4 regions of the Methylobacterium sp. CM6244 genome follow, and region 1 is predicted to be linked to each of the others. Evidence: predicted binding sites of a transcription regulator. Region 1 holds the regulator's gene; each other region holds the start of a gene.
The links. Region 1 encodes PhoB, which activates phosphate uptake and scavenging genes when phosphate is short. Its sites were predicted from a motif close to TGTCATNNANCTGTCAT; they were not measured.
Positions count from the first base shown of each region.

Region 2: ACYQML_RS12165 (UDP-2,3-diacylglucosamine diphosphatase) is a predicted target of PhoB. The motif match lies at 1,166-1,182, and genes of this name have one in related genera.
Region 3: ACYQML_RS21610 (BtaA family protein) is a predicted target of PhoB. The motif match lies at 923-939, and genes of this name have one in related genera.
Region 4: ACYQML_RS19130 (PhoX family protein) is a predicted target of PhoB. The motif match lies at 876-892, and genes of this name have one in related genera.

Region 1 covers NZ_CM139247.1:205,873-208,071, reverse strand. The annotation lists gene phoU (phosphate signaling complex protein PhoU) at 1-514, shown strand, start outside; gene phoB (phosphate regulon transcriptional regulator PhoB) at 603-1,304, shown strand; gene ACYQML_RS00980 (winged helix-turn-helix transcriptional regulator) at 1,775-2,199, opposite strand, start outside.
Region 2 covers NZ_CM139247.1:2,631,067-2,633,265, reverse strand. The annotation lists gene ACYQML_RS12175 (aminotransferase class V-fold PLP-dependent enzyme) at 1-606, opposite strand, end outside; gene ACYQML_RS12170 (hypothetical protein) at 716-889, opposite strand; gene ACYQML_RS12165 (UDP-2,3-diacylglucosamine diphosphatase) at 1,229-2,056, shown strand; gene ACYQML_RS12160 (glycosyltransferase family 4 protein) at 2,053-2,199, shown strand, end outside.
Region 3 covers NZ_CM139247.1:4,608,182-4,610,380, reverse strand. The annotation lists gene ACYQML_RS21610 (BtaA family protein) at 1-865, opposite strand, end outside; gene xth (exodeoxyribonuclease III) at 1,027-1,821, opposite strand; gene ACYQML_RS21600 (ceramidase domain-containing protein) at 1,908-2,199, shown strand, end outside.
Region 4 covers NZ_CM139247.1:4,065,886-4,068,084, forward strand. The annotation lists gene ACYQML_RS19130 (PhoX family protein) at 1-827, opposite strand, end outside; gene ACYQML_RS19135 (hypothetical protein) at 961-1,158, shown strand; gene ACYQML_RS19140 (di-trans,poly-cis-decaprenylcistransferase) at 1,331-2,041, opposite strand; gene ACYQML_RS19145 (transcriptional regulator) at 2,080-2,199, opposite strand, start outside.

The sequences.
Region 1 (2,199 bases):
CGCCAAGCGCCAGCCGCTGTCCATCGACCTGCGCGAGACGGTATCGGCGATCCGCGTGTCGAACGATCTCGAGCGGATCGGCGACCTGTCCAAGAACGTCGCCAAGCGTGTGGTCGCCATCGCCGATCAGATCCAGCCGCAGAAGATCGTCATCGGCGTCCAGCATATGGGCGATCTGGTGCAGGAGCAGCTGAAGGACGTCCTCGACGCCTATGGCAGCCAGGACGTGAAGGCCGCCCTCGACGTGTGGGAGCGCGACGATTCCATCGACGCCCTCTACAACTCGCTCTTCCGCGAGCTGCTGACCTACATGATGGAAGATCCGCGCAACATCTCGTTCTGCACGCATCTCCTGTTCTGCGCCAAGAACATCGAGCGGATCGGCGATCACACCACCAACATCGCCGAGACGATCCATTATCTCGTCACCGGCACGAACGAGCTCGCCGAGCGGGACCGCCCGAAGAACGACGCGTCGAACTACGCCACCGTGTCGATGCCCGCCAGCGCCTGATCGCTGCCCCTGCCGGCCGCTCCAGCACACGCTCGGCGCGGCCGTCGCGTCCATCCGGGACGGTCGCCATCACCCTGAAAACATCCGCATGAACACGCGCATCCTGATCGTCGAGGACGAGGAGGCCCTCACTCTCCTCCTCCGCTACAACCTGGAAGCGGAGGGCTTCGTCGTCGATTCCGCCGCGCGGGGCGACGAGGCCGATCTGCGCCTTCAGGAGCAGGTTCCCGATCTCGTCCTGCTCGATTGGATGATGCCCGGCCTGTCCGGCATCGAGCTGTGCCGCCGCATCCGCGCACGGCGGGAGACCGAGCGGCTGCCGGTGATCATGCTGACGGCGCGGGGCGAGGAGGGCGACCGCATCCGCGGCCTCGGCACCGGCGCCGACGATTACATCGTCAAGCCGTTCTCGGTGCCGGAGCTCCTCGCGCGGGTGCGTGCGCTCCTGCGCCGGGCCAAGCCGACCCATGTGTCGGACCTGCTGGTGGCCGGCAATATCGAACTCGACCGGGTCAGCCACCGCATCCGCCGGCAGGGCCGCGAGATCCATCTTGGGCCCACCGAGTTCAAGCTCCTCGAATTCCTGATGCAGAGCCCCGGCCGCGTGTTCTCGCGCGAGCAGCTGCTCGACGGGGTCTGGGGCCACGACGTCTATATCGACGAGCGCACGGTGGACGTCCATGTGGGCCGCCTGCGCAAGGCGATCAACCGCCCGCGCCAGAGCGACCCGATCCGCACCGTGCGCGGCTCCGGCTATTCCTTCGACGAGATGTTCTCCACGGACGAGTGAGGCCACGGCCGGCTTCTCGCCGCTCCGTCCGGAACGAGCATCCCCATCGTGACGATGGTGGGTGGCCTTGCCCGCGGGCGATCCTCGCGAACCGATGCCATTCCGGCCGCCACGAGATATCGCGTTCGATCTCGGACGTCTGTCCGTTCCGGCATGTGCTCGCCCCCGGAGGGGGCAGGCATTCACCCATCTGGCGGGCAGAATAAGCCCTCTTCCTTCCAGGGGAGGGGGAACGGTCACGCCTGTCGAATCCTCCTGAATAAGGGGAACAGTCGTCAGGCAGATGTCTGAATCCGTCAGCCCTGGGGGCGTAAATCCGACGTTTGGTGCCCGCTGCCGGGTCTACTTTCGGCCCAACGTCGACGGATCCTGCGGCCGCCGCCATCCGCTGAAAGCGGACATTGATCATGGGCGGAAACGACCGCTCCACTATGCGGTTTATCCGCTTTCGACGTCGCTACGTCACCTTGTCAGGTGACGTCGGGCTTCAGCACCCGCGTGTCATACCAACCGAGACGACGGTCATCGGCGGATCGCAAGGTGAGTTGAGCGACCGGAGCCCCGACTTCACGATCGACCAAGCGAGACCGGCGATCGGTCGGCTCATAGAGATGAGCCTCCCCCCATTGTCGAAGCGCGACGATGACGAGGAAAAGGCCGCGCCCCTTCTCCGTCAGGACGTATTCCCGGTAGGCGGTCCCGTCCGAGGCGGGCGCCGTCTCCAGAATTCCCCGTTCGGTCAGGTCGCGAAGGCGGGTCGCCAGCATACCTTTGGCGATGCCGAGACCAGTCTGGAACTCACTGAAGCGCCGCACTCCGTCGAAAGCATCGCGGATGATGAGGAGCGACCACCAGTCGCCAATGACATCGAGCGCACGCGCAACCGGGCACCCGG
Region 2 (2,199 bases), 2.4 Mb from region 1:
GCCCTTCTGCGAGCCCGCGATGGCGCAATCGACCTTCCACTCGTCGGCGTAGAACGGCAGCGAGCCGATCGAGGACACGCCATCGACGAAGAGAAGCGCCGGGTGGCCGGCCGCGTCGATCGCCTTACGCACGGCACCGATGTCGCTGGTGACGCCGGTGGCGGTCTCGTTATGGACCGTCATGACGGCCTTGATCTCGTGGTTCGTGTCGGCGCGCAGCGCCTCCTCGATCCGCTGCGGGTTCGCACCCGTGCCCCACTCTTCTTCCTGAACGATCACGTTCAGGCCGAGGCGCTGGGCCATATCGATCCAGAGGTGGCTGAACTGGCCGAAGCGCGAGGTCAGAACCTTGTCGCCACGGTGCAGCGTGTTCGTCAGCGCGGATTCCCAGATGCCGGTGCCGGACGCGGGGAACAGGAAAATGGTGCCTTCGGTGGAGCCGAAGACCGCCTTGGTCTCTTCGAACAGGGGCTTGGTCAGCGTCGGGAAGTCGACCGAACGGTGATCTTCCGAGGGGACGATCATCGCCCGCTGAACGCGGTCAGGAATGTTCGTCGGGCCCGGAACGAACAGATGATTCCGACCCGGTCGTCTCGTTGCCGCCATGTTGTGTCTCCGGTTCTTCTTTGGTTCGCGTGCACGCAGCGCACGACGCTGGGTTCGAATACGGTAGTCTAAGGTCGCGATCCGGCTTGGGTCGACGCCAGTGCGGTTCCTAAGCTTTGGATGAGGATACGACAACGTTGCCGAACGCCCGGCTCACGTTTTTCCGGCCGGATGCGATGGCATGGTCCGCGTCAATCGACGGGTGGCGTGAGGCCAGCCCCGAGGCATCTTCGATGCCCGCGAGGTCCGGAATGCTCGACGCAACCGCCTTCGACTGAATCAAGCCTCTCTCCGTTGGCCGGGGCGCGCGGTATTCGCACACTCCCATGGCCGTGGACGTCGTTTCTCACCTCGTCGGCGGCCTTGATTTTGCCTCGTGCGGGCTCCGGACACACGCTTTCCAGCGCGATCCGGTGGGTCACCTTGGACCTGACTATGCCGAGGTTCGCGGTCGAAGGAAAATGCAAAAAACTTCGTCGCCACTCAAAAAATTTGTGGCGCAATGCAGCATCTCTGCGCCTTGCTTGAAAGGGGTCCGCTGCGAAGCGAGCAGAGGTCGCGTCATCAAACTGATACGGGAATCCGGTTTGGCTCAACGCACCGAAGCCATTCGGAGTGGGTCGTGGGCGAAGATACAGAGAAGACGATCCGCGTGAGGACGCTCTTCCTGTCCGATATGCATCTGGGCACGAAGGGCTGTCAGGCAGGGTTACTGCTGGAATTCCTGCGGGATTACGACGCCGATGAGATCTACCTCGTCGGCGATATCGTCGACGGCTGGCAGCTCAAATCGGGCTGGTTCTGGCCGCAGAGCCACAACGACGTGGTGCAGAAGCTGTTGCGCAAAGTGCGCAAGGGCTCGACGTTGATCTACATCCCCGGCAACCACGACGAATTCCTGCGCGATTATCTCGGCATGACGTTCGGTGGGATCGAGGTGGTGGACGACCGGATCCACGTCGCGGCAGACGGCAAGCGCTACCTCGTCATCCACGGCGACCAGTTCGACATGGTCGTTCGGCATGCCAAATGGATCGCCTTCCTGGGTGACGGGGCTTACACGTTCGCGCTCTTCATCAACACGCATCTGAATACGATCCGGCGCCGCCTCGGCCTCGCCTACTGGTCACTCTCGGCCTGGGCGAAGCTGAAGGTGAAGAACGCCGTCAATTTTATCGGAAAGTTCGAGGAGCTTTTGAGCGCCGAGGCGAAGCGCGTGGGCGCCGACGGCGTCATCTGCGGACATATCCACCATGCCGCTCACCGCCAGATCGCCGGGCTGACCTATCTGAACACCGGGGATTGGGTGGAATCCTGCACCGCCATCGTCGAGCATTACGATGGCACCATGGAGGTGCTGCATTACCCGAGCGTGCTGCGGGCACGCGCTGCCGCCGAAGAGGCGGAACGAGGCGCGGTCCTCTCGAATCCGGCAAGGGCGGTCGCGTGAGGCTGCTGATCGCCACCGATGCTTGGCACCCGCAGGTCAACGGGGTGGTCCGTTCGCTCGAGAACATGGCCAGCGCCGGCCGCGAGCTCGGGTTCGAGACGGTGTTCCTGACCCATCAGGATTTCGCTTCGGTGCCGCTTCCG
Region 3 (2,199 bases), 820 kb from region 1:
ATGCGTCGGGCGCGGTGTCGTAGGCGCGGCCGAAGGCTTGCCAGGCGAAATAGTTGGATCGGATCGGGAAGCCGCAGGCGAGCCGCTCCAGGCGATGGCGCAAGACGGCCGCCATTCCACCGGGGCCGTCGCCCGCCAGAGCCACGTATTGCGCGGGCGGGATGCCGAGGCCGTAAAGCGAGGCCGGCTGGCGGATGAGCCAGCGGATGAAGGCCTTCTCGAAGAGCGGGGCCAGTTCCTTCTCGAAGATCGTCCGCTGTTCGGCGAGGTCCCGCGCCTTCAGAACGGCACTGAGATCGCAGCCGTAGCGGCGGGCCAGCCAATGGCCCGCGCCGATGAAACGCCCGAGCAGGCCGTAGCGGTAGAAGCCTCGCTCGAAGGCCGAGATACGACGCCCGCCATCGAGGCGCCGCGTCTCCCAATAGGCCCGGGACGTGGCATCGAGATGCGGCCGGATGATCTCGTCATAGGCGGCCACGTTCTCGGGCCGGGCGGGGCGGCCGAAGAAGCCGAAGAACGCGGCATGGTCGGGCAGGTGCCGGAGGGCGGCGAGTTTCAGCCTCCCCAGGGCCACATGCGCGCCGTTGAGGTCGACGGCGCTGATCCGTGCCGGGTTGGCCGTGAGGTAGGAGAGCGCGTTGCAGCCTCCCGAGGCGATGGTGACGACGTGGTCCTCCGGCCGCAGCCGAAGCGCCGCCATGTCCACCACCGGGTCTTCCCAGATCTGTGGGTAGACCAACCCGCTGAAGGCCGCCGTGAACAGGCGTTCCGACACTCCCGCCTTCGAGAAGGCCCTGTTGCGATGGACGGCCTGAGTGAGACCCAGATTCGTCTCGCGGCGGATGGCCCGTGCTGCGCGCGTCATGAACGGTCTCACGTCGCTGGTTGGCGTGATCGATTCCAGGGCCGTTACGGCATGTGCATGACCGCCCGGTGACGGAGGATCGTCTCCGAACGGATCCGATGAGAGATCATTCCTTCACCCGGGGCGGTCGCGCCCGGAACGTCACTAGCTCGGGCCTCGGATCAGCGCGGTCGAAGCTCGATCGTCACGGGCACGTGGTCGGAGGGCTTTTCCAGGCCACGGAGATGCTTCTGCACGGAAGCCGAGACCAGACGGTCGGCGGCCTGGGGCGAGAGCAGCAGGTGGTCGATGCGGATACCCTGGTTCCGCTGCCAGCAGCCGGCCTGGTAATCCCAGAACGTGTAGAGGCCCGGCCGAGGGTCGCAGGCGCGCAGGGCCTCGGTGAATCCTTCGGCGAGGAGGGCGCGGAAGGCGGAACGAGTCTCGGGCAGGAACAGCGCGTCGCTCACCCAGGCGCTCGCATCCGCCGCGTCCTCGGGCTCGGGAATCACGTTGTAATCACCCGCCAGCACCAGGGCCCGCTCGTCGGCGAGGTGCGCACGCGCATGCACCCTCAACCGCTCCATGAAGCCGAGCTTGTAGGTGTATTTCGGTCCCGGCGTCGGATTTCCGTTGGGCAGGTAGATCGAGGCCACCCGGACGGGGGCCACATCCTCTCCCGAGATCAGCGCCTCGATGTAGCGGGATTGCTCGTCGGTCTCGTCGCCGGGCAGGCCACGGCGGATCTCGCTCATGGTGAGCGGCGCCCGCACCAGCAGGGCCACGCCGTTATATGCCTTCTGCCCCAGCGTCTCGACGGCGTAGCCCGCAGCCTCGATCTCGGCGCGGGGAAAGCCCTCGTCCTGGCATTTCAGCTCCTGCAGGCAGACCACGTCGGGCTTGGCCTCGTCGAGGAAGCCGACGAGATGGCCGACCCGCTGCTTGATCGAATTGACGTTCCAGGTGGCGATCCGCATGGGCTCTGAGATCCGGTCGGAGAGGGTCGCCCGTCATCGGGCCTTCGCGTCGGGCTGGCAAGGCATGCGGAGGGGAGGAAAACAGGATGTCCGACGGCTGGTTCGCACCGATCCGGGCCTATTGCGAGCGCGGGGATGCGGGCTTCTTGGCCGAGCCGCTGAACGCCGCCTCCAACGCCGCCTTCCTCGTCGCCGCGTTCCTGGCCTTTCGCCTCGCCGGCTCCGGCCCGAGACGAGACCGGGCGGCGACGGCGCTGGCCGGGCTCGTCGCCCTCGTCGGAATCGGGTCGTTCCTGTTCCACACCGTCGCCGTCCGCTGGGCGATGCTCGCCGACGTCATCCCCATCGCCCTCTTCATCTACGCCTATTTCTTCCTCG
Region 4 (2,199 bases), 1.4 Mb from region 1:
GAGAAGTAATAGTTGATATTCTCCTCGCAGGTGAGCCACGTCCCCCAGGGGGTGGTTCCGCCGGCGCAGTTGTTGATCATGCCCTTCACCGTACGGCCCACAGGATCGGCCGTCGTCTTCAGCCGGTCGGAGCCTGCGGCGGGACCGGACAAAGTCATCACCGTCTCCGCGGTGATGCGCCGGGCGTGAGGCGAGTTCGGCACCACGGCCCATTTGCCGTCCGTTCGCTTCACCTCGATCACCGATCCGCCATGGGCGGCCATCTCGATATCGACGAGCTCGCGGTTCATGCCCTTGAACGCGACGGTCTTGATATCCTGGCGGCCGAGGCCGGGGAACATCAGCTCCTCGTTGGTGTATTCGTGATTGACCACGAGAAGTCCGTGCGCCGCCGGATCGGCGGCGCCGGGCATCGGGAAATAACCGACGAAGTCGTTGTTGTAGCCGAATTGCCGGGCCTGGGCCTCCGCCGACTGGTTCCGCGGATCGAAAACAGGCGCGCCAGGCAGGACTGGATCGCCCCAGCGGATCAGGATGTCGGCATCGTGCCCCTCGGCCACGTGATGGTGGGTGTCCGAACCCGCTTCGATTTCCTTGAACGGGAACGGCGTCGCCCGTCCCTGCGCCGCCGCAGCCGGGGCGGCGGCGAGCGCGCGGGGCGTCACCACCGCGGCGATGGCGCCGACCCCGAGGAGACCGCGCAGGAGGTCGCGCCGGTCGAACCGCGCGGCGACCACATCGCCGAACGTGGCGTTGCCGCTCGTATTCGTGCCTGCATCCTCGCCGTCTTCGGCGGCCTGCGAGCGGGTGCGCAGCGGCTCGGTCATGGTGGAACTCGTCCTGTGACTTAGGTGACGGATTCCTAGGAGCCGGACATGGCGGGGCGATGACGGGTCGGATTGGGAACCAATCTCTGGTTTGTGCGTTTCCGCACATAGAGCCGATCGGTGGGAGAGCGACATGGCGCCGTCTGCAGCCTTGAGAATGGTGCGCCACGACGATCTCATCCGCGCGTCGCAGGCTGCGGGTCGTGCCTTCTCGCCGATCGAGGACGGAGCCGACGATGGATCGAGGGCATCCTCCAAATTTCTTGTTCTCTCGGCGGTGTCTCTTGCGGGCTTCCTCGCGAGCTTCGGAGCCTTCCTCTTTTTCGTCTGAGGGCAGCGCAGCCCTAAAGGTCGAGGGAGCCGTCTGCTCGCCGACGAAGCTATGCCTGGCTCAAGCCGACCGAACCATCATATCGCAAGGAAAACAGCCTGCCGAAGGGTGAGAGGGTAGTCTTTGACCCGACCCTTCAGCCTCCTGCCTCGCCAATCGTCGGCTCAGCTTTTCAGGCCGCCACGGACCCGGTAGCCAGCCCTCCGAAGCGGCGGTCGCGATTGCGGTAGGCGGCGAGAGCTTCTTCGAGGTCTCCGGCATCGAAATCAGGCCAATGGCGGCGGGTGAAGTGAAGTTCGGCGTAGGCGCTCTCCCAGAGCAGGAAATCGGAAAGCCGCTGCTCGCCGCTGGTGCGGATCACGAAATCGACCTCGGGGACACAGGCATCGCCCGTCACCAGGGTCGAGAAGGTGGTGCGGGTCATCCCGGGATTGCTGGCGCTGGCGAGCGCGGCGGCGAGAATGGCATCGCGGGCGGAGTAATCGACGGCGATCCGCAGATGCAGGGCTTTCCCCTCGAGTGTTACGGCCTCGGCTCGGCCGATGGCGGCGGCGAGTCCCTCGGGCAAGCGGTCGCGCCGGCCGATCACGCTGAGACGTACGCCGCTTTCGACCAAACGGGCGATCTCGTTGCGCAGGTAGAGCCGGAGCAGCCCCATCAGGGCGGAGACCTCCGCCTCCGGACGTCTCCAGTTGTCGCAAGAGAAGGCATAAAGGGTGAGGGTGCCGATGGCTTGTTTCGGCGCCGCCTCCACGACCCGGCGGATCGCCTCGACGCCTTCCTTGTGACCGAGCGCGCGGGGCAGTCCGCGCCCCGAGGCCCAGCGTCCGTTGCCATCCATGATGATGCCCATATGCAGGCCGGGCGTCTGTTCGCTTTGCATCGCAGAGTTCCTTGGCAAAAAAAGACGGAGTCCAGGCGTCAGGCCGGACGCGCGACGAGGGGGAGGCCCGCGCTCTCGGCCGCCGTCTCGGCGGCCTTTGCGGCGTCCCGCACCACCTGTTCGAGGACGGCGAGGTAATCGAGGAAGCGAGTCCGGCC